One region of the Priestia sp. FW507-14D1A genome, then DNA from elsewhere that is predicted to be linked to it. Evidence: predicted binding sites of a transcription regulator. Region 1 holds the regulator's gene; each other region holds the start of a gene.
The links. Region 1 encodes LexA, which represses DNA repair genes until DNA is damaged. Its sites were predicted from a motif close to CGAACATATGTTCG; they were not measured.
Positions count from the first base shown of each region.

Region 1 (8,118 bases):
TGCAGGACGAACCACTGAAAGACCTGGCATTGCACGAAGTGATGGCAATTGTTCAATTGGCTCATGTGTTGGGCCGTCTTCTCCAACTGCGATACTATCATGTGTGAATACATATGTTACAGGAAGCTTCATTAAAGCTGCTAAGCGAATTGCTGGGCGAAGATAATCAGAGAATACAAAGAATGTTCCTCCAAATACTTTTACACCGCCGTGTAGAGCCATACCGTTTAATGCAGCTCCCATTGCAAATTCACGTACACCGAACCAGATATTACGTCCGCTGTAATCAGCTGCAGTGAAGTCTTCTGAACCTTTAATCATTGTTTTATTTGAGCCAGCTAAGTCAGCTGAACCGCCGAAGAATTGAGGTACAGCTTGTGCTACTGCGTTTAATACTTCTCCAGAAGAAGCACGGCTAGCTAAGCTTGAACCCGTTTCGTATGCTGGAAGCGTTTCTTCCCAGCCTTCCGGTAACTTTCCTTCTACTGCTAGTTCAAATTGACGACCTAGTTCAGGATATTTTTCTTTATACTGTGCAAATACATCGTTCCATTCGTTTTCTTTCTTTTGGCCATCTTCAGCAATTGTAGCTTTGAAGTGAGCATACACTTCTTCTGGCACATAGAAATCTTCTTCAAATGTCCATGCATAAGCTTCTTTTGTTAATTTTGTTTCATCGGAACCTAATGGAGAACCGTGCACGCCAGAAGTACCCGCGTGGTTTGGAGAACCAAATCCGATTGTTGTTTTTACTTCAATTAGCGTTGGGCGTGTTAAATCGCCTTTTGCTTCTTCAATTGCGTTTGCAATCGCTGTCAAGTCATTGCCGTCTTCAACGCGGATTACTTGCCATCCGTAAGCTTTGAAACGATCTTCTACGTTCTCAGAGAACGAGCGATCTAAATCTCCGTCTAAAGAAATATCATTTGAATCGTATAAAACAACTAAACGTCCTAATTTTAAGTGTGCCGCTAATGAAGCTGCTTCAGCAGATACACCTTCCATTAAGTCTCCGTCACCACAGATACCATACGTAAAGTGGTCTACAATTTCTAAACCTTCTTTGTTGTATGTTTCAGCTAAATGACGTTCTGCCATTGCTTTACCAACAGCCATTGCAATACCTTGTCCTAGTGGACCAGTTGTTGCATCAACACCTGCTGTATGACCGAACTCTGGATGACCTGGTGTTTTACTTCCCCATTGACGGAAGTTTTTAAGGTCTTCAATTGATAAGTCATATCCAGCTAAATGAAGCAAGCTGTATAATAGTGCCGATCCGTGTCCTGCTGATAATACAAAGCGGTCACGGTTGAACCAGTTTGGATTCTTTGGATTGATGTTCATAAATTTTGTCCACAATGTATATGCCATTGGAGCAGCTCCCATTGGCATACCTGGGTGACCTGAATTTGCTTTTTCAATCGCATCGATTGATAAAGTACGAATTGTTGCAATCGAAAGATCTTCAATACGTTGTGTCATACTCTTCATTCCTTTCAAAACTATGTACATATGTTATCATACTAATGATTTGCTTATTTGTACAATACTTGAACCAAAAAAATTTCCACTTTTACAGTTTTTGTGCCCCTTATTAAAAATATACAAAAAACTAGAGGGAACACTCCCTCTAGTTTTACTAGAACGTCTTAGTGAAGACGCTTCTTTTTACTCTCTTTTAACTTCTTAGGCGTAACATCTTTACCTTCTTCGTCTACAACTTTAATCGTATGAAGGTGATTTGTCATAGATTGTCGGAAAACTTTTAAATATTCCTGACGTAGCTCTTGCTGTTCTTTCGCTTCAGATTCTGTCAGACCTTCAGCCTTTGCCTTTTTTGAAAGAGCATTAATACGAGCAAGTTTATCTTTTGATAGCATATAAAACCTATCTCCTTATAATCAATAATTAAAATTACCGAACCGCTTCGGCAACATGTAGTCATCTTACTAAATCTCTTTCGTTTTATCAAGAGATTGAGCACTCTCTTGGTACTCTTGATAGCGGCGATGTACCGTCGCTTTTGAAATATTATAGCCAAAACCTTTTAGCGTAACTGAAATTTCAGCAAAGGTTAAGCCGTTATGACGAAGGCGGACAATTTCTTCAATAGGCGCTTCTTTTTTTTCCCTTCCCGAGTTAACTCCTTGATTTTTTAAATTTTTCTGCGGACGATAACCGTTTTCTACGGCTCTTTTCATTCCTCTTCTAATTTTAGCATTATGTAATTTCCGCTGATGCTCTTCCACTAAGCTAATAATATCTAACACCATTGAATCAGATTCTGAAAGCTGAAGCTGACCTTGATGACTAATCGTATAGATGGTAGCATTTTCTTTATGAAAAGCATGAAGCAGCGCAATTCGGGCATTTCCTCTGCCTAATCGTGTTTCGTCTTGAATAAGCAGCACAGAGATCTTCTCTTCTTTCATTGTATGAAGAACATCCAAAATACCCTCTCTGTCTACGTCATATCCGCTTGCTTTTTCCATCACGACTTTTTTTACGTCTAGATGGTGAAGACCAGCAAGTTTTTTTAATTCTTCTTGCTGGCGCTGTAAAGATGTTTCTTGGGTTTTTTTATCCGTACTGACACGGCAATAAATAATGGCGTCCACTTTTATCACGACCTTTTCGGCTTCTAACAATATTCAGGAACGGCCGTTACACACTACTGTTCAATTGCCACTTGATTATGTAACTTTTGTTTTAAAACAGGAATATATAATTTATCTCCAGGAGATAAAGACTGGGCAGTGTCTGAGTTTAAATCATTGACGTCTTCAACCCATTTGACAAATTCATTGGTGGTCAAATGATGGTGATTATGATACTTGTTGGACAAGTCCCAAAGCGTATCTCCTTTTGTAATAGTAACCGTTGAATATTTGTCTAAATCTACTTTATCCGCTCCTAAAACCAGCGTCAATACATATGTAAGTGCAGCGATTGCTGCAAAAAAAATAGCGTAATGTTTCATAGAATGTAAGAATTGTTGCATATTATGATCCCCCTATCAGAATATATGTTCTTATTTTATTGAGAACATTTGTTTCTGTCAATGGAATTCTTCGAACTTATGTTTGTATATTGACACATCACGTGGTATAATTCACCTAAAGAATAGCTAAAATCGAGGTGAAAAATATGAAGCTATCAAAACGTCAACAAGACATACTAGATTTTATTAAGCACGAAGTAAAATTAAAAGGTTATCCGCCTTCTGTTCGCGAGATTGGGGAAGCGGTAGGATTAGCCTCTAGCTCCACTGTACACGGGCATTTAGCTCGTTTAGAAAGCAAAGGGTTAATTCGCAGAGATCCAACAAAACCAAGAGCAATCGAAGTTCTTCAACTAGATGAAGTAAACATCCCTAAAAGCAATGTCATTAATGTTCCTGTTATCGGTAAAGTAACAGCGGGTCTTCCTATAACAGCCGTTGAAAATGTGGAAGAATATTTCCCTCTTCCAGATAAATTCGTTTCTCCAGATGATCATGTATTTATGCTTGAAATTATGGGAGAAAGTATGATTGAAGCAGGTATTCTAGATGGCGATATGGTAATCGTACGTCAGCAGCAAACAGCTAATAATGGAGATATTGTGGTCGCTATGACCGAGGACAACGAAGCAACGGTAAAACGTTTCTTTAAAGAAGAAAATTTCGTTCGTTTACAGCCTGAAAATTCAACGATGGCGCCTATTATTCTTCGCCACGTAACGATTTTAGGAAAAGTAACTGGTGTATATCGCACGATTCACTAATCAGACACTGTATGTAAAACCAACTAATCATGATGTTAGTTGGTTTTTTTACGTTTGTTTTCTAAAAAAATTGGCATATTATAAATGATACGTTGAATCACCGCAGGCAGGTAGAACGGTTTTTGTAAAGCTTGTTTCACCTTTTACTTTCTATCTGCAGTTCCTCGACTCTTACAAGGAAATACAACCGACCATAAGAAGGATGTAGTTTATGACCAATACACCAAGGAAAACAGAACCATTTCAAACCATTGTACCTACCAAAGCAATGAACATGTTTCTTTTTCCTTTTTCCTTTGACCGAAGAAATAAAGAGCAGCTTGTTCATGCACTAAAAGAAAATTTGTTCGAATTTTTTTCCATTCAAAAAAAACATTTAGAAAAAGAATACTACGGAGAACAGTATTACGTATCTCATGATAGCCTGGATCAATATTTTCTTCCTTACATTGAATGCATTCTATTCCCTGACTCGTGCGAAAAAGAAGGGTTGCTTCGATTTTCCAAAAAAATAGACCATACTATTACGTTACACACTTCCTCCACCACCGTGTCTAGCAACGTGCTGTCTGTGGATGTTTTTTTATGTCCTTTTGAAATTGGCGTCATGACCATTCGCACTGAGATGAGCCATAATCATTACACCTATGATGATATTTTAGAATTCATGAATCATTTTCGTGTACTAGAACCGAAGCTTGCTGAAGAGCATGGATCCACCATTACCTATGAACATCATCGCTATAGCAAAGTGCAAGATTATATTTTTTCACAGCTTGCGCCATTTTTGAACGAACACATCAAGAAAGAAGCCACGCGTGAACAGCACGTTGGGAGCCTTCCTTATTTTATCGATGAACGGATGTTTGTGTTAAGTTATGTAACGGTAAATCAAGAGCAAGAAATTAATTCCACAACTTTATTTCGTACTGGGCAGCTAAATAGCTATACGCCTGACGGGAAAGCGTTTATTTCTGCACACAATCATGAGTATATTAAAACGTATAATACTAAACACGTGTATGAAAGGTGGGCTCCTGAAACCTATTACGTCATAACAGACCATGTGTTTTCGTGTATTTCTAAATCGACAGACTCTAAAACGGATCAGCTTTTGATGAATCATCTATTTGGCCAGCATTACTATAATTTATTTTTACATTTTTTCTATAAAATCGTGTTGCTAAAATTATCTTATGAATATTCGCAGCTCACGTTTCATAAAAATTCAGAGGGTATTGAACGACTAATCCGCTCTATTACCGTGTTTTCAGGTAAATATTTATTTTTAGAAATTAGCTCTCGCACAGAAGGTCAAGAGTTTTCTGAGCTCTTTAAAAAAATCTTCCACATCAATTCTCTTTATCAAGAAGTCAAAGAAACCCTTGGTACTTTGTACCAAAATCAAGAGAAAATCGCAGCCAAACGTCACAATTACTTATTATTAATTTTAACGATTTATACGGTTCTTTCCGGTATTTACGGAATGAATTTAGTTATTAGCAAACTAAAGGGAAACATCAATTGGGATAGCATGAAGCAGTTTTCTATCTTTGAATATATCGCTTTAATAGTAGCTCTGTCAGGAATTCTGATCAGCATTAGTCTCGGAGTGAGTTCCCTATGGAATTTATTAAAAGATCGGTTTAAAACATAAAAGCTGTTCGCATACGTATGGATGCAAACAGCTTTTTCTATTACAAAATCGTTTTCCTACTCGGCTTACCCTTTTATCAAACGTTATGCCGCTGTCGTAATTTCAGAACAATCTAACATTATACTCTATAAGAAAAATATATACAAAATAATAAAATATGGTATCATAGGGTAGGAATTTTGTACCTTATCTTTGAAATAATTTGCAGGAGGTAATATGCTTAACTCATTTTTATCCAAAAGCCTGATCTTTTTATGTGTCATTATTCTTACATGGTCTCTATGGGGCAGTTATAATGCGATGACAAATTCATTGGAATTAAAGGGCTTGGCTTTAAGTAATTCATTTATTATTGAAGGAATCTTTATCACTTTCCTTGTCATTTTTCTAATAGCTATTGCAAGTAGATACATGAACAAAACTGTTTTTTTTATTTCACTGATCGTTTTGACCTTAGGTATTCGACTAGCATGGATGCTTTCTGTTCAAACGCCTGTAAAATCTGACTTTCTTGTCATGTTAGATGCCGCGCGTAATATCGCAAAAGGAAATTATGAATTTAACCAAAGCGTTTATTTTACTACATGGGTATATCAGCTAGGCTTTTCATTCTATGAATCTGTTATTATTCGCTGTTTTGGAGATAATATTTTCATATTAAAATTGTTAAATATTTTTTATTCCACTGGAACCGTTATTTTTATTTATTTAATTGGCGCGAAAGTATTTAACGAACTTGCTGGGAGAATGGCAGCTTTTCTATATGCGTTCTACATTCCGAACATTCTCTATAGCTCAGTGTTAACTAATCAGCATTTAGCTACTTTTTTATTTTATGCAGCTTTTTACCTTATTATAAAAAGATTTGCTCATAACAAGTTTAGCTGGCTTTATATTGGCCTTCTATTGTCGTTAGGAAATTTAATGCGTCCTCTAGGACCCATTATTATCGTCGCTGTTTTCATTTATTTCATCTTGCAAATTCTTCAACCTTACATTAAAACGAAGAATGCTGCTGAGTTAAAAGCTCGTCGAAAGAAAATAGGAAAAAACCTCGTAGGCATACTGGTTACTTTTTTTATTGCAAATGCGCTGATCAACTATTCTTTTGTAGCTAGCGGCATTTCTAAATATCCTTTAAGTAACAGAGATCCTTTATGGAAATTCGTCATTGGCTTTAATTACGAAACAAGCGGTTCCTATTCTTCAGAGGATGCTAGTCGTTTTATGGGTATGCCAATTGGAGAAAAACGAGCTGAAGCAGAAAAAGAGGTAATTAAAGAACGGGTAGCAGATAAAGAGCAGCTTTTAGATCTCTTTCACATTAAATTCCTAAATATGTGGGGAGGAACGGATGCATCTACATTTTGGAGCATTTCATTAACTCCTCAAGAAGATGTACCTTTTAATAAAGAGAAATTAATTAGTGCTGCTCAAAGTTATGAAAGAATCATTTACGTTTCAACTACTATTCTTTCCATTATTGGCCTTATATGTTTATTCGTGAGGAAGCAGGATAAATATCCATATACACTGTTTTTATTACTAATCATAGGATACGTTCTTATTCACTTGCTTATTGAAATTCAAACTCGCTATCGATTCTTTATTTTTCCAAGCTTTATGCTGCTCGAAGGATTTGGTATTTCAGTGATTCTATCCTATTTAATAGTACGATTTACTAAAAATAAGCCCAAGACAAAATGTGAAGAGATAAATTAAATGGAAGGGATTATACAACCGTGATAAAATTCCTGAAATTCGGTTTTGTAGGTATAATGAATACCCTGCTCACTATTATCAGTTACTTAGCACTCATTCATTTTGATATGAATTATATATTGGCTAACGTACTATCTTATTTTATTGGCGTTATAAACAGCTACTATTGGAACAAATCGTGGGTGTTTCAAGCAACTGTACATAAATGGATGTTAGCTCAATTTTTCATCGTAAACCTTATTACTTTAGCAATTAATACAAGCTGCTTATTCCTTCTTGTACACTATACACCTGCTAATCCAATAATCGGACAACTGTTGTCTACTTGTATAGGAATGTTTATCAATTTTTTCCTTAATAAAATATGGACGTTTAAGCACACAAACCATCGCTCGATAGGAGGTAAAGCATGAAAGAACTAATTTCAATCGTGGTACCTATGTATTTTGAAGAAGAAGTAGCTAATGAATGCTACAATCGCTTGCTTTCGGTCATGCATAAAAACCACATTAACTATGAATTCATTTTCGTCAATGACGGCAGCACCGACCGAACAATTGAAATCTTGAAAGACGTAGCGGCTATGGATTCTAACGTAAAAGTTATTGATTTTGCTCGTAATTTCGGGCACCAAACTGCCGTAACAGCAGGCATTGATTATGCTCAGGGTGATGCTATCGTTATTATTGATGCGGACTTACAAGATCCGCCGGAAATGATTCCCGAATTAATTGCTAAATGGCAGCAAGGCTATGAAATTGTATATGCAAAGCGCAAGAAACGAAGCGGAGAGACCTTTTTTAAATTAGCCACGGCTAAATATTTTTATCGCTTTTTAAATTATATGTCCGATATCGAAATCCCTAAAGACACGGGAGATTTTCGTATTATCGACCGAAAAGTAGCGGATGTATTCAAAAAAATGACTGAACGCAATCGTTTTGTACGAGGAATGATGTCTTGGATTGGCT
Region 1 is NZ_JBYSWQ010000001.1:764,414-772,531, forward strand. Features, by position in the region: gene tkt (transketolase) at 1-1,485, opposite strand, end outside; gene AC3WJG_RS04445 (DUF896 domain-containing protein) at 1,653-1,883, opposite strand; gene AC3WJG_RS04450 (YneB family resolvase-like protein) at 1,953-2,621, opposite strand; gene yneA (cell division suppressor protein YneA) at 2,675-3,004, opposite strand; gene lexA (transcriptional repressor LexA) at 3,151-3,768, shown strand; gene AC3WJG_RS04465 (hypothetical protein) at 3,980-5,425, shown strand; gene AC3WJG_RS04470 (ArnT family glycosyltransferase) at 5,642-7,147, shown strand; gene AC3WJG_RS04475 (GtrA family protein) at 7,168-7,560, shown strand; gene AC3WJG_RS04480 (glycosyltransferase family 2 protein) at 7,557-8,118, shown strand, end outside.

Region 2 (8,118 bases), on a different contig from region 1:
AACCTTCTATTATTTCTTCATCACATGGCGAAGATGTCAAATACAACTGTGATTTATATCCTATTTATAAATTTATATATGAATAAGAGGGAGAAAAATGAAAATACAATTATTTCAAACAGAGATTATAGAAGGTGAAGTTAAGCAAAATGAAAACCGCATTGAGTCCTTATTTGAAGAAAAGCTGCATATAGATACTGAGATTGTTGTGATACCTGAAATGTGGAATACAGGTTATGATTTAAAAAATGTAGCAGAAAAAGCAGATATTGATTTAAAGAGAGCTTTTCCCTTTATTCAACGTTTAGCAATCAACTATCAAGTGAATATCATTGCAGGTTCAGTTTCAAATAAAAGAAATGAAAATATTTATAATACAGCCTTTGCTGTATCAAAAACGGGTAAGCTGCTCTATCAAAAAGATAAGATACATCTCGTGCCGATGTTGGATGAACATCATTATTTAACAGGGGGAGATGAAGTCCCAGATGTCTTTGAGATTAACAATATCAAAGCCAGTCAAATTATATGCTATGATTTACGTTTTCCAGAAATCACACGCTACCCAACGTCTCAAGGTGCAAAAGTCATATTCTACGTTGCACAATGGACTACCAGAAATATAGACCATTGGAGAACACTATTGAGGGCAAGAGCTATAGAAAATTGTGTTTATGTCATTGCATGTAACAGCGTGGGAAAAGTGAGTAATGAAAATCATGTCGGCAACACATACGCGGGGCATTCAATGGTCATTGATCCCAATGGAAACATCGTAGAAGAGGGGGGAGATCAAGAAGAGATTATAACAGCGGAAATTGATATACAGAAAGTTACAGAACAACAAACATACATTCCAATATTTGAAAGCCTGAGACCGGATGTTTATAAGCATGCAGAATAGAAATTTGTATATCATCTTAAATTTGGATGTTATCAGAATATCTTATGAAGGTTTACTAAAAAAAAGAGGCAGTTTCACCTGAAAATACTATATTTTTTAAAATTAACATATGTATAAAAGGTGCACTTCTTATACATTAGTTTCTCATCCACCTACTGAGAAAACGTTGATCAGTCAACAATGTATAAAAAGCTGCATACTCCGGAAAAAGGATCCTTGGAAGAACTATCCTTCGTCAAGGGTCCTTTTTTATAATGTTTTCTGGAAGAGTGATTGTGTTAACAAATTATGTATGAATTATACATACGCTTTTATAAGGGTTTTAATATATAATTAAGGTAAAAAAGAATTATTTTAGGAAGAGGAAAATGTGTGAAACGCAGTCGATTGTTGCTTTTATCGCTAATTAGTAGTTTGTTCGTTATTTTAGTGTCCTTGTTCCAGTGGGATCTGGTTGATATTATAACGGAATTTTTAATGTTACCTATTTGGTTATTTGTATATGCTTTCTTTATCATAATGACTATATGGACATTAATTCATCTTTTTAAAAAGAGAAAGTGGCAGCCGTTTCTTATTCAGCTCATTACTATCTCATTGTGGTTTTTATTTCCATTCAATCAAGTCAACTTAGATCTCAACTTTAAAATCCATCAAGATAAGAGAGAAGAGGTTGCAACTAAAATAGAAAATGGTGTTATTAAACCTAATGTATCTGATAGTCCATCACTTATTCAATTACCTAAAAAGTATACTCAATTGTCTAAAGGTGGGGGCGACATCGCAGTAGAAACAAAAGGAAAGGCTAAATCAATTCTTTTCTTTACATACCGTGGGATGCTAGACAATTTTTCGGGATTTGTATATAACCCAAACGATAACAAACCTTCAAAAAGCGATTTTAACGGGGATTTTAAACAAATAAAAAAAGTACATAAAAACTGGTATTATGTATCTTCTTATTAAAGAGAACCTGCTGTTTTGATAGCAGGTCCTTCTTGTTACTTATTTCTTTTTTAACCTTTTAACAACTTTAAAAGCTAGGAATCCTATTAAACCAATAATTATTAAGAATAATAGCAATCCTGTTGGATTAAATGTACTCATAATACCATCCTTATGGTTTCTATAATTTACAATGTTATCATATTTAAATGGTTTGCACATTTCTCCTTCAGGATTTTTTACTCCTATACTAGAAGCCCAATTTCATTCTTTCTTCTTTTTTAGGTGACCAGGACTCTTATACTAGTTCAACCTTAGTTTTTATTTTTGGTTTGTAAATATTCTTTTTGAAACATACACATTCTTATAGCATTATGATAGCTTCCATCAACAAAAAATTCATCTTTTAACTCACCTTCAATAGAGAAACCAACCTTCTTATAGATATGAATTGCTTTTTCATTTTCCTTGTCTACAATTAAGTAAAGTTTATGCATATTCAATACCGAAAAGGCATAATTCATTGCTAGGTTTGTGGCAACCATGGCGTAGCCATGACCTTGATACGCAGGGTCGATGATAATTTGAAACTCTGCTCTACGATGAATATAATCAATTTCGACTAATTCCACTAATCCAAGCATATCCCCCTCCTTTTCAAGGATGAAACGACGCTCACCTTGATCGTGAATATGTTTATCATATAAGTCCTGTAGCTCTACAAAAGCTTCATAAGGCTCTTCAAACCAATAAGACATAATGTTTGCATCATTATTAAGTTCATGGACAAATTTTAAGTCTTCTCTTTCCAAAGGACGTAACTTAAGTTCCTTATTCATTTCTCAAACCTCCACATTCTAGCATTACTTTAGCACTTTCCTTTTTAAATGTAAAAATTGCTGTAGTTTTAAAAAATAATAAGATATAGTGCGATTATTTACATCCTTATGAAAAGAACCATAGTATAATTTAAAAATCTCGCAAGTGAAATTCATTAACTTTAAGGAGGATCTTATGAAAAAAGCAGTTGGTATTCTTCTTATTTTACTATGCTGTATAAACCAAAGGGTTGAGGCAGCTAATCAACCTTCAGCAGCTCCTACAATACATCATGAAATTTATGTTTCTCCTACAGGGGATGACAAAAACCTGGGTACTAAAAGCAAACCTTTTAGAACATTAAGAAAGGCAAGTGAAGTAGCTCAGCCCGGAACTACCGTTTACATCAGAGGCGGTATCTACTATGAACAATTAATTATTAGCCGTTCAGGTACTAGACAAAAGCCTATTATCTTCAGGAACTATAAAAGTGAAAAGCCTCTTATTAGTGGAGAAAAAATAAAAAGTCGTTCTACAGATGGAGGGCTAGTTAGCATAAAAAATAAGAGCTACATAACAATTCAAGGTTTGAATATAGGTCATTCGTCTACTTCTAAGGAACAAAATACACCATGTGGTATTTTAGTAGAAGGAAGTGGAAAGAACCTTCGAATTATTAATAATCATATTTTCGATATTAAGACTGCACATAAAAATGGAAACGCTCATGGAATAGCTTTTTATGGATCCAAAGCGCCGCGTTCGTTAGAAAACATTGAAATATCGCGAAACCTACTTGAAAACCTGACCTTAGGTTTTAGTGAAGCACTAACTCTAAATGGAAATGTTAAAGATTTTATCGTCAATGCCAATACAATTCGAAACGTTGATAATATTGGGATTGACGTAATTGGCTTTGAAAAAGTAGCTCCTATTGAGAAATATGACCGAGCTCGTGAAGGACTCATTAGTGAAAACCATATTTACAACGTCAGCAGTTATTCAAATCCTGCTTACAAACATGAATACTCCGCTGGGGGAATCTACGTAGACGGAGGAAAAGATGTTATTATTGAGCATAACGTTTCAAGTCATAACGATCTAGGAATAGAAATCGCAAGTGAACACTATGGTAAACACACTAGCAATGTTCAAGTTATACGGAATATGATTTATAAGAATCGTTTTACAGGAATTTCAATTGGAGGCTATGATAAAAAACGTGGAGGGACGATAAATACTCTTATTGAACATAATATTTTATATGGAAATGATACGATGAACATGGATGGTGGCCAATTACTGATGCAATATCATGCAACTCATAACGCTATTAACAATAATGTTATGGTTTCAGTAAAATCTAATTTGCTTCTGGCCAATCTTCATTACTCAAATAAATATAATCAACTTAATCATAATGTGTACCTAAATAAAAGTAGAGATAAAGCGAATCGATGGATATGGAAGGGGAAAGAAATAGAAAGTTCTACTATCGTATCACCTAGGCTTTTTTAATGAAAATTTCTTTTTGGAAGATATTCTTTATTTAGTTGCTCGCTGGGATTCTATTTAAGGCCGAAAAATTATTCACTTCACTATCTGCTGGTTATACTTTTTATTTCATTGAAACAAAGAGAAAGGTGCGTTCATTGTAAATATACAAATGGATTGCAAGAAGATTCATGCTGGTTCTCTATATGAGTAGTGTTTATTTAGGTGCAAATCAATAGCCTTGACATAAAAACACCCCCATCATTAGAGTTTTTTTATCTAATAATGGGGTGCAGTTCAAGCCGTGGGAAAGGTGTTTTATGCCTTTATTGATTTTCGTTTTCGCTATCGTTATCTATAACATTATCGTTATTAATATTATCACCATATTTGAAATCAATAATTCTTTTTCTAATTTCTTCTCTAATTTCAGGGTTTTCTTTTAAGAAAATCTTAGCGTTTTCTCGTCCCTGTCCTAAACGCTCCTCATTATATGAAAACCAAGATCCAGACTTTTGAACAATATCTACTTCAGAACCGATATCTAAGATTTCTCCTTCTCTTGATATACCTTCTCCATACATAATATCTACTTCAGCAATGCGGAAAGGAGGCGCCATTTTATTTTTGACTACTTTAATTCTTGTTTTGTTACCAACTATGTCATTTCCTAGTTTAAGTTGTTCAGCACGGCGAACCTCAAGACGAACGGAAGAATAGAATTTTAGTGCTCTTCCACCTGGCGTTGTTTCCGGATTTCCAAACATAACGCCTACTTTCTCCCTGATTTGGTTGATGAAGATGGCAATGGTTTTGGACTTATTGATTGCTCCAGATAGTTTACGAAGAGCTTGAGACATCAAACGAGCTTGTAGACCTACGTGAGAATCTCCCATTTCTCCTTCAATTTCTTTTTGGGGAACTAATGCAGCTACTGAGTCAACAACAATAATATCTACAGCGCCACTTCTAACTAATGCTTCAGCAATTTCAAGTGCCTGTTCACCAGTATCTGGTTGAGATAACAGTAACTCATCAATATCTACACCTAGTTTTCTTGCATAAACTGGATCCAGTGCGTGTTCAGCATCAATAAAGGCAGCTCGGCCTCCATTTTTTTGTACTTCTGCAATTGCGTGTAAGGAAACGGTTGTTTTACCTGAACTTTCCGGCCCGTAAACTTCCATAATTCTTCCTTTAGGATAACCATTAATTCCAAGAGCTATATCTAAAGCTAATGAGCCTGAGCTAGATGCCTCAACTTTTGTATGTGTGCCTTCTCCCATTTTAATAATTGATCCTGTACCGAATTGTTTTTCAATTTGTTTTAGAGCCATATCTAGTGCTGCTTTTTTATCATTCATAATTTGAAACCTCCGATTGTTATTACGTTTACAATAAACGCCAAGGTATTTCGATAAAGAATAAGAGTTGGCTCAAATGTTTTTGCTCCGTGCGAGAAAATTTTGTGTTTAACTGTCTTAGTTTGTTCTGGTGTTCCTTTATTCATCTCTAAACCCTTAGTATCGAACAAATGTTCCTGTTGTGTAATCATACAATAAATGCATCTAATTGTAAAGGCGAAAGTTTTTCTGCAAACTAGCTAAAAGAATATCTTATATTTATAAAAAGCAAGTTTATACTTTCATATAAGTTAAATTAAATAAGAACCATTTTTAAATTTTTATGTACATGAATCTACCAATCTGATTACACTAATGACGTATTCCTCATATTCCTAGTTACTATAAAACAGATTTTAGGAAGAAATAAAGCAGTCTATACAAATAGACTGCTTCTTGATTAATTATTTACCTGTTTCAACAAAACGTTGAATACGTTCAGCAATTTCATCACGTACACGCTGGAAAAACGCCCATTTTTCTTCTTCTGTTCCTTCAGCTTTTGCTGGATCATCAAATCCCCAGTGTTCACGTTTCACATGGGGAGGCGTTACTGGGCAGTGATCTGCTGCATGGCCACATAATGTAACGACTAAATCCGCATTATTTAAAATTTCAGGGTCAATGACATCAGATGTTTGGTTTGAGATATCGACGCCAGCTTCTTTCATTGCTTTTACGGCGTTAGGATTTAATCCATGAGCTTCTAACCCTGCACTGCGTACATCCCATTCATCATTACTTAGATATTTTTTTGCCCATCCTTCAGCCATTTGGCTACGGCAAGAGTTACCTGTACATAAGAAATAAAGTGTTTTTTTAGACATGTGTAAAATCTCCTTTAAATGTGTTATGAAATAATTGATAACCAAATATATAAACCAACAAGCGTAATAAACAATGTTGGGATGGTTAAGATAATACCTGTTTTAAAGTAGGTTCCCCAAGAAATCTTAACTCCTTTTGCCGAAAGAACGTGGAGCCATAAGAGAGTGGCTAGAGAGCCAATAGGTGTAATTTTTGGTCCTAAGTCCGAACCAATGACATTTGCATAAATCAAGGCTTCTTTAATTGTACCTGTTGCAGAAGTTGCATCAATGGCCAAAGCATCAATCATCACGGTTGGCATGTTGTTCATAATCGATGAAAGTATGGCTGCAATGAATCCCATGCCAATGGTTGCGGCAAACAATCCATGGTCAGCGGTTGCTTGGATGAGGCTTGCTAATACTTTAGTTAGCCCTACATTACGTAATCCATAGACAACAACATACATACCAATCGAAAAGAAAACAATCGCCCACGGAGCTCCAGCTAACACTTTTTTAGTGTGAACAGCGGGACTCTTTCTTGCTATTCCTAGGAATAAAACCGCAATAATACCTGCGATAATAGAAACAGGAATATCGAAAAACTCACCAATAAAGTAACCAAGGACTAAAATGAATAAAACGATTCCTGATAAACGGAACATTTTCTTATCTTTAATGGCTTCAACCGGTTTCTGTAAATCATCTAGATTGTATTTCTTAGGGATGCTTTTACGAAAGTACAAATATAAGACAACAATACTTGCCAAAAGTGAGAACAGATCTGGCACAATCATACGTGATGCAAATTCAGAAAAGCGAATACCAAAGAAATCAGCTGATACAATGTTGACCAAGTTACTTACTACAAGAGGTAACGATGTTGTATCTGCAATGAATCCACTGGCGATAATAAAAGGGAAGACCATTTTATCTTCAAATTTAAGTGCTCGTACCATGGCAAGTACAATAGGTGTTAGAATTAAGGCTGCTCCATCGTTTGCGAATAATGCTGCTACTACAGCTCCAAGGAGGGATACATAAACGAACATGCGAACGCCATTGCCTCCTGCAGTACGCGCCATATGTAAAGCTGCCCACTCGAAAAATCCAATTTCATCTAAAATTAAGGAAATAATAATAACTGCAATAAACGTTAATGTTGCATTCCATACAATTTGAGTTACATCCAGCACGTCATGGAAATCAACCACACCTGCTAAAAGAGCTAATACTGCGCCTCCACATGCTGACCAACCAATAGACAAGTTCTTTGGCTGCCAAATGACAAAAATCAATGTCACTAAGAAGATGAGGGAGGCTACTATAACTGATATCACTTTACAGACCTCCTATTATTAGCAACAATTAATACGTAAACCTTGCTTTTCTAGTTCTTTTAATCGTTCATCTTCGCTTGGTAAAGAATCGAGTATATCAAGGACAAACTGATAATAGCTGTTTTCTTTATTTAAGGAATAGAAGATCCAATGTCCTTTTCGTCTTTCACTTACGAGTTCGATAGCTCTTAACTTCCGCAAGTGTTGGCTAATAGCCGGTTGACTTGCTTTATAAATTTCAACTAGCTCACAAACACAGCACTCGTTATTTTGGAGCAGCTTCATCATTGACAATCTTGTCTTATCTCCAAGCAGCTTCAGTATCTGTACTGCTTTTTCCACTTCTACCTGCGCTTTTACATCCATTATGACTCGCCTCCTTATTTTCACATATAATTATATAA
Region 2 is NZ_JBYSWQ010000006.1:183,959-192,076, reverse strand. Features, by position in the region: gene AC3WJG_RS20415 (MBL fold metallo-hydrolase) at 1-86, shown strand, start outside; gene AC3WJG_RS20410 (carbon-nitrogen family hydrolase) at 98-904, shown strand; gene AC3WJG_RS20405 (hypothetical protein) at 1,277-1,870, shown strand; gene speG (spermidine N1-acetyltransferase) at 2,164-2,688, opposite strand; gene AC3WJG_RS20395 (right-handed parallel beta-helix repeat-containing protein) at 2,864-4,186, shown strand; gene recA (recombinase RecA) at 4,489-5,526, opposite strand; gene arsC (arsenate reductase (thioredoxin)) at 5,970-6,392, opposite strand; gene AC3WJG_RS20380 (arsenical efflux pump membrane protein ArsB) at 6,416-7,714, opposite strand; gene AC3WJG_RS20375 (ArsR/SmtB family transcription factor) at 7,733-8,080, opposite strand.
Region 2: the regulator LexA is predicted to act here: its motif matches at 5,690-5,703, upstream of recA (recombinase RecA).

Region 3 (8,118 bases), on a different contig from region 1:
GGTATTGTCCTGCTTTATAAGAGGCAATTTCTTTCTCATTTTTAGCTTTTAAATAAAAAGATGTTACATTATCACTTTCTTCTACTTTCTTATCTATATAAAAGCTTTGATATCCTTCCCAACCTCCAGGTTGACTCTCTGTCTCTTCGTAAAGAGCTTCTTCTAGCTCAATAAAAGCATTGGCAATATATCCGTACGCTTTTCCCCATGCTTCAATAATCTCATCTGAAGCTGTATCTCCTAAAACATCCTTTACTGCTTGAAGTAAAGTTTCACCAACGACTGGATATTGTTCTGCCTTTACCCCTATCGCACGATGTTTTTGTGAAATTCGTTCAATTACAGGTTTAATGGCTTCTAAGTTTGTAATATGTTCCCCAGCAGCATACACGGCATAGCCTAATGCTTCCTGTTGAATTCCTCTTTTTTGATTTGTTTGATTGAACATATTATACAAATCCGGCGCTTTTTCAAATAACAATTCATAAAATCTCTTTCCTATTTGTTTACTATGTTCTTTTAAAACTGGCACTGTTGATTGGACAATTTCAATCGTTTTAGAATCAAGCATATAACATCCACCTTTTAAGAATTTTTCATATGTATTAATCTTTTTTAATACTACAATTTAATATGGCTAAATTTGGATTATCCTATACGGGAATGAAAATACTAACTCTAGTTAACGTAATGAATAGGTTCTTTAAGAAACAAAAGAACAATCTCCCCTTTTTGTACATCATATTTTCTGTGGTTAAATAAACTAATAAAAATTTGTTGAATTAGAATTAAATTAGAAAGGTGAATGTCTCTATGACCAACACTTTAAGATATACCTCATTTATACATTATTGGCATGCTTTTGATCATTGTAGCCATATACTATTCAATTGTTAGCAGTGTTCAACGATAAAAGAACGCAAAGGATATGAATGCCTTTGCGCCTTCGTATATCGGCAATACAGAAATCGATTCCTACCATCAGTCCCTTCCTTCCTCTACATTCTTTCTAAGTTTAATAGGTACTAAAAAAGAGGACAGTTAGGTATATACTAAACTACTATCTGTCCTCTTCTAGCCGTACTTTTATCAAAATCTTTTAACGAAGCAATAATTAAGTAACATCTTCTACAAACTCTTCTAGAGAATCATACATTTCTAAAGCTTCCCATTCGCCCATGCCATGTTCAGCTGTAAAAACTGGATAATCTTCATTCCCTATGTCGATAAAGAGCGGGTCACCGCCTATTTCTTCATCACAACCTATAACAAACCAGTTTTCTTGCCAATCTCCTTCTTGATTTCCTATAAGAGAATTGGCTTCTAAATCTTCTCTGTAGCCTAATTGTCCATCAAGAAACTCGCTTTTTAGGTAGATATAATAAGGAGTAGAAAGAATTTCTCCCACTTTATCTTCAAATTCTACTCTCACCGACGTACCTGGAAGTGCTTTGAGAATTTTATAGATTTTCTCTATATCAGGTTTTATCATTTACTTCTCCCCTTTAATGATCTGTATGATTTATCGTGGCTATTACCCATTCTTCTAAGCTGTCCGCTATTACTTCACGCTGTTCCCAATCGTGCCAAAAGGTGATAATTTGGCCAATTCTCCCTTCTTTATCAGGATCCAAGTCTATACAAATATCATCTCCTCCCCCATTCGTGGCAATCGAAATCCAACGTGGGTTCCACCAAAATTCTCTTTTTACTGGTCCAATAGGTTCAATTTCTGGAAAATCTTCAAATTCTCCTCCGTCTAAAAGTTCTTTTAATGTTTGCCATGTATACAGAATCTCCTCTAAAGGTAGTAGCGTATAATTATCGATAGCTGCTATATATTCATCACGCTGTCCATTATGTATCATTAACCAGTCTTTAAGGTTTTTGGGGAATGTTAGTCCCATCTTTTGTTCAACCTCTGCAATTTCTAATTCAGAAGCTGCTTCATTAAGCGTTCCTGCTGCTTCTGGTCGATTTATTTTTAACCACTGCTCAAACTCAGTCCAAACCTGCTTCATATTAGGAGCCTCCTTATATAACATCTTTAAATGAATCTATGAAAAATGATTAAATACTTTTTAAGCTTATACTAATTATGTATGGAAATCTTATGTAAATAAACTGTTTTATTATTTTCTACTACACGAAACGAACATCAATTAGCTCGCTTAACCTCATTTTTTCCGTTTGCTTACATCCTTCATCTATAAATACAAATAAACCTCCAAGGGAATCTACAAATTGAATAACTCCTGTTTCCGTTATACATTGCCCGTGCTTGTAATACGTAAGGTATACTTTTTTATGTGTATGGAGCGCTTCGATCAAGGTAAAATTAATTTGTTCCATTTGATCTTCTGTTAAAAAAGGTTGAGGTATTTCTGACTGCTTTTTTATAACTTCTTGTAATCCTCTGTATTGCTCTGGCATAGTTGCAAATGGTCGCCACTTTTTCATTCCTCTGTTTTGCATATCATCTTCCTCCTTTATGCTTTATGACCTCCTAAAAGGCCGTTTCGATAACGAGCTGTTGAATGCTTGAGATGGCTTGAAGCTCGCAAAACGCTATTCTTCCCATAACGCATCTGTATTTCATCAATTGTTTTAGCAAGTGCATAGGCTCTTTCCCGCTGGTCAATATCTTCAAATAAACTCATTTGCTCTTCTTCTTGAATACTGGTATTCGATAAAGAAATTCCAATCGATCGAATGGGCATTCCGCTATCAAACGTGTGTAGTATGGTTAAACAATAAGGAAAGATATCTTGACTTAGGTTCGAAGCCCGCCCCATTTTCTTTTGTCTTGAGAAGCCGCCACCTGTTTGTTTGCTGTAGCCAATGGATAAATGAATAGTTTGTGCCACGACTTGATGCATACGTAAACGAAAGCACACATCATCTAACAGTTCTAATAGCAGCAATTCCACTTCTTTTCGATTTGTATAGTCTCGAAACAGAATTTGACTCTTCCCGAATGATCGAGAGCTCGGAATATACACGTCAGAAATGCGACTAAAATCAATTCCATTTGCATGTTGGTGGATTTCCTCTCCTAAGACACCAAATTCTTTACGTATCATCTCTACAGAAGAAAGAGCGAGTTCTTTAATGGAGTGAATGCCCAAACGATTTAAGCGTCTTTCCGTAGCAGATGAGATTCCCCAGAAATCTTTCATTGGGTGAATCGACCATAATTTAAAAGGAATATCTTCGTATCGCCAATAAGCTACCCCTGTTGGGCTATTCTTGGCCTCATGATCTAAGCTCACCTTAGCCAGCAAGAGATTCGGACCGATTCCTGCGGTGGCTGTAAGCCGTGTTTTACGATAAATCTCGTTGATGATTTTACGGGCTAATTCTTCTGGTGTACGAGCGAATAAATGTAAAGAAGCTGTCGCATCAATAAACAACTCATCAACGCTATATGCATGGAAATCTTCAGGAGCGACATACTGTAACACTAAACTAGAAATATAGTTCGAGGCCTTGACATACCTTTCCATGGATGGGTTTACGACATGGATATCTTTCCTTCTAGGAATGTCGAAAAGACGGCTGCCTGTTTTGATCCCTTCTTTCTTTAATAAGGGTGTGGCAGCTAACACAACTGATCCCGACCGCTTTGTATCTCCTACAACTGCCAACTTTGTTTTTAATGGATCTAGCCTACGTATCACGCATGAAACAGAAGCAAAGAATGCTTTCATATCAATACAAATAATGACTCTGTTTGGTAGATATTCATAATCCATTGGAATAACTCCTCAAATAAAGAACATTTGTTCTCTATTATATACGAACAAACGTTCTTTATTCAATAAAAACTCTAAATTTTCCCCGATTATTGTTACTATAATTAAGAGAAAAGAGCATCACATATAAACGGGAAGAACGGAGGGATGACCTATGAATAGAAAAATGCTTAATTATATTATCTTTTTATCATGGTTTTTGTTTCTAGTTCTTTTATGGATTATCTTCTCATTTTTTAAAGGTGAAAATGGACAGTGGTGGTCTATGTATCGTTTAAATATAAAAAAATATGGTCCTTGGGCTTTAGAGGTTTCTTACATAAAAATTAGTTTTGCTGCTTTTATCTCTTTATTAATAGCTTATATGCTGAGTTTTGGCTTCAAAAAGAAAAGATAAAAAGACCTTAATTAATTTGTTAATAAGGTCTTTTCAGTATATATAAAATTTATGACATATTTTAAAAAAGAAAAAATGATCATTATTACTTATCCTCTGACTGCTTGAATGGAGTACCATAAGATAATCATTCAAAGGAAACAGAAACGTTTGTGATTCTAGACAGTGATTTTACATTAGAAAAGTACTTTGTCTAGAGATAAGCTGTTGATTGTCAAATTACTAGTTCAGGAGATAAAAGTAAGCGTTCTTTATAAGACTTAGAATGCTCCATTTCTTGAAGCAATAAATCAACTACTTTTTCCTTTCAGGTGTTTAGCTAATATTAAAAAGTTTTATAAGTTTCGTAGTACTATATTTCCAAACTTCCTTGCATATCATTCAATCAAATTAATTAAAAGGATAATATACGCGATTTGAATATGATTTATAATTTTTTTTAAAAAATACCGTTATTAACTCACTTAACGTACGCATTTTGAATAAAAATCTGGATTTTTAATATTATTTTTATTTTAATAATGGATAATGAACGGAAAATTGATAATTTTTTAAATTTTATTAAAAAAGTTTATTTTTTATATTGAAATATGTAATTTGACTGTTTATAATACAAAAAAGATAAGTTATTTGTAATTTAAATTGTCTGAAAATTTAATTTTTTATAAAGAATATTTTTAATGGGGGTTTCACCGTGTCAAACAAAGTACCGTTTTCTTTTATAGTAATCATTGGTTTAATGTTATTTGCGTTATTTTTTGGAGCTGGAAATTTAATATTCCCTGCCATGCTTGGTCAGTCAGCGGGAGCAAATATCTGGTCAGCAAATGCGGGTTTTTTAGTTACTGGAGTAGGCTTGCCTTTACTTGGTGTACTAGCTTTTGGGTTCTCCGGAAAAGAAGATTTACAATCATTAGCAAGTCGCGTACATCCTATCTTTGGTTTAGTATTTACAACTGTTCTTTATCTAGCTATTGGACCTTTATTTGCTATCCCACGAACAGGTAACGTCTCTTTTGAAATCGGACTTAAACCTTTCATTTCTGAAGGCTCTAGTTCTATAGCTTTACTCGTGTTTACTATTATATTTTTCACTATTACATGCTTTTTTTCTCTCAATCCGGCGAAAATTGTCGATATTGTCGGAAAATTCTTAACGCCGATTAAATTAACATTCATCGGAATTCTAGTTCTAGTAGCTTTTATTCATCCTATTGGAAAATTTCAAGCACCCACAGAAAAATATGTAACAAACTCTTTTTTTAATGGGTTCCAAGAAGGATATCTAACAATGGATACTCTTGCATCTTTCGTTTTCGGAATCATTATTATCAATGCAATTAAAGAAAAAGGCGCTAAAACAAAGAAGCAAATTATAACTGTTTGCCTAAAAGCTACAGGAATTGCTGCTATTATTCTTGCAACTATCTATTCTGCTCTTTCATACATGGGCGCTTCAAGTGTAGAAAAGCTTGGACATTTAGATAATGGTGGTACGGTGTTAGCGAAAGTTTCTGATTATTATTTTGGAGAATATGGAGGTTTACTATTAGGCTTAATGATCACAGTAGCTTGTCTGACAACTAGCGTAAGGCTTATTACTTCATGCTCTTCTTATTTCCATAAATTATTACCCTCTATTTCTTATAAGAAAATTGCGATTAGCTTATCCGTGTTTAGCGCAATCATCGCAAATGTTGGATTAAATCATTTAATTTCTTTTTCAGTACCTGTTTTAACAGTGCTCTATCCATTAGCAATTGTTCTAATCTTTTTGACTTTCCTTCATTCTTTATTTAAAGGATGTGCTGAGGTATACCAAGGTAGCCTATTCTTAACATTTATTGTAAGTCTGGCAGATGGATTAAATGATTTTGGCTTACACATCCCTGGTATTGACCAATTATTTACTTACTATCTTCCTCTTTATCATATTGGATTAGGTTGGATATTCCCTGCAATTATTGGAGGTCTTGCAGGTTATGGAGTTAACTTATTTAAAAATAAAGAGCAATTTACTTCTAAATCAACAAGGTTAAATAAATAATAATTTTACTTTAATTATCTTAAATAAAGCAAATACAAAAAGAGTCTTTACTTTTTATAAGTTAAAGACTCTTCTTATGAGTTTCCTATATATTTAGATGATGCTCCTTCTTTTGTACTTTTATAATTAAGTTAAATTAATATTTATATTATTACGAAAATAAGTTCGTTAAAGTCTATGTTTTTAGAGGACGTTTATATGTCATCTTTAAACTTAAACGAACGGTAAAAATAATAGATTTCTTATGTAAATGATAGGTTCGTAAAGGTATACTTTTACGGTCGGTACGTTCAATTTTCTTCAAAAGTTATAGAGGTAAAGTCTAGAATCTTATTTGTAACTTTTTAACGCTGTATAAATAAAAAGTAAATTACTCCTTCTGATCATTTGTAAAATTAAAACATTCCCCTCTATAATTATTGATAATTTTTAAATTGCAGAATATAATAATAACAAGAGTTTACCACAGGAAACTTTTTAGCGTACGGTAAATAAGCGTTTCATCATTTAAAAATGATTCCCTCATTATGAATAAAAAGAGTGAGAGTTAGCCTGGAACTATCCCTCACTCTTTTTATCATTATTTTACTTGTAATTCAGCAATCATATCTTCTAGACGCTCTTTCTGTGCTTGAAGCTCTTCCATAGAAGGTTGATAAGATGAAATAGTTTGTTGTCCACCATATGCCTGTTTAGGTTGAACCAAACGTTGTAATTGCCCACCGTTTTGTTCATATAAACGGTAGCCTACTGCGCCTACCACTGTTCCTGATACAAATCCCATTAGAAAATCGCGATTAATCATTATAAAACTCCCCCATAATCCTAAGTTTTTTATATCAATTCATACAAAAGGTATGAATGAATATCTTACGTAATTGTAGATAGCTTTTGTGATTGCACTTTCTGCTTTTCATGTAACAATTCCAACACATTCACAATCCATGTAATCATCGCTACATATAGCATATTTGATGGCCCTAGAGATAACATCGTAACAATGCCGGTTAAAATATCTGGGTGCCTCATTTTATTGCTCGTACCATGAGATAAGACCGTATAGCCTGTTGCAACTACTGCTCCATATACGAGTGCATCTGGTTTATAAAAAGATGATTTTCGAATACCTGCCAGTAGAAGTAATCCCCCAGAAAACAATGTACGTAGCCAATCATTTCGTGTGGCAGGATCCATTTGAATCATAATATCATCTAATGGATCTAAACGCGTTTGCTGAAAAAAGATAGATACATAACGAAAAATGGTATTGCGAGAAAGTTGTGAAACATCATAGTAAATAAGCATGGTTTGAATGGTGGGTTCTATTCTCACACTCGTTATACCTTTTAAAGCAGAAAACATATGCTCTATTTCCACATGATTTTTCTTATCTCTCAATGCTGGGATATGAAATCGAATACGACCTGGTATATCATGCAGAACGTAGAATTTGGGATTCATTGGTTTCCCTCCCTAACCATAAAATTCTTGCACTATTTATTACTACACCAATAGTGGCCGCATTATGAATAGCTGCTCCCACAATTGGAGAGAAGATACCTAAAGCACCGAATAAAATTGCCATACCATTAATAGCAAACGTGGCAATAAAGTTTTGTTTAATAATGTTCATAGTCTTTTTAGATAGTCCAACTAACTCAGAAAGCATTTCTGGGCTATCAGACGTGATAATAACATCACTGGCTTCCGAAGCAATGTCTGTTCGTTTAGCACCCATCGTTACACCTACATCGGCATGAGCTAAAGCTGGTGCATCGTTAATGCCGTCACCTACCATCATGACAGCTCCTGTGCTCCCATACTTCTTCACATAAAAGGCTTTATCATCTGGCAAAGCCTCTGCATGATACCAGTTCAGTTTTAAGCGACGCGCCATCTCTCTTGCAACCGTTCTCTTG
Region 3 is NZ_JBYSWQ010000006.1:143,439-151,556, forward strand. Features, by position in the region: gene hmpA (NO-inducible flavohemoprotein) at 1-571, opposite strand, end outside; gene AC3WJG_RS20180 (SMI1/KNR4 family protein) at 1,115-1,492, opposite strand; gene AC3WJG_RS20185 (SMI1/KNR4 family protein) at 1,506-2,021, opposite strand; gene AC3WJG_RS20190 (YolD-like family protein) at 2,143-2,475, opposite strand; gene AC3WJG_RS20195 (Y-family DNA polymerase) at 2,490-3,755, opposite strand; gene AC3WJG_RS20200 (hypothetical protein) at 3,910-4,152, shown strand; gene brnQ (branched-chain amino acid transport system II carrier protein) at 4,847-6,199, shown strand; gene AC3WJG_RS20210 (hypothetical protein) at 6,780-7,004, opposite strand; gene AC3WJG_RS20215 (HMA2 domain-containing protein) at 7,070-7,660, opposite strand; gene AC3WJG_RS20220 (heavy metal translocating P-type ATPase) at 7,632-8,118, opposite strand, start outside.
Region 3: the regulator LexA is predicted to act here: its motif matches at 3,800-3,813, upstream of AC3WJG_RS20195 (Y-family DNA polymerase).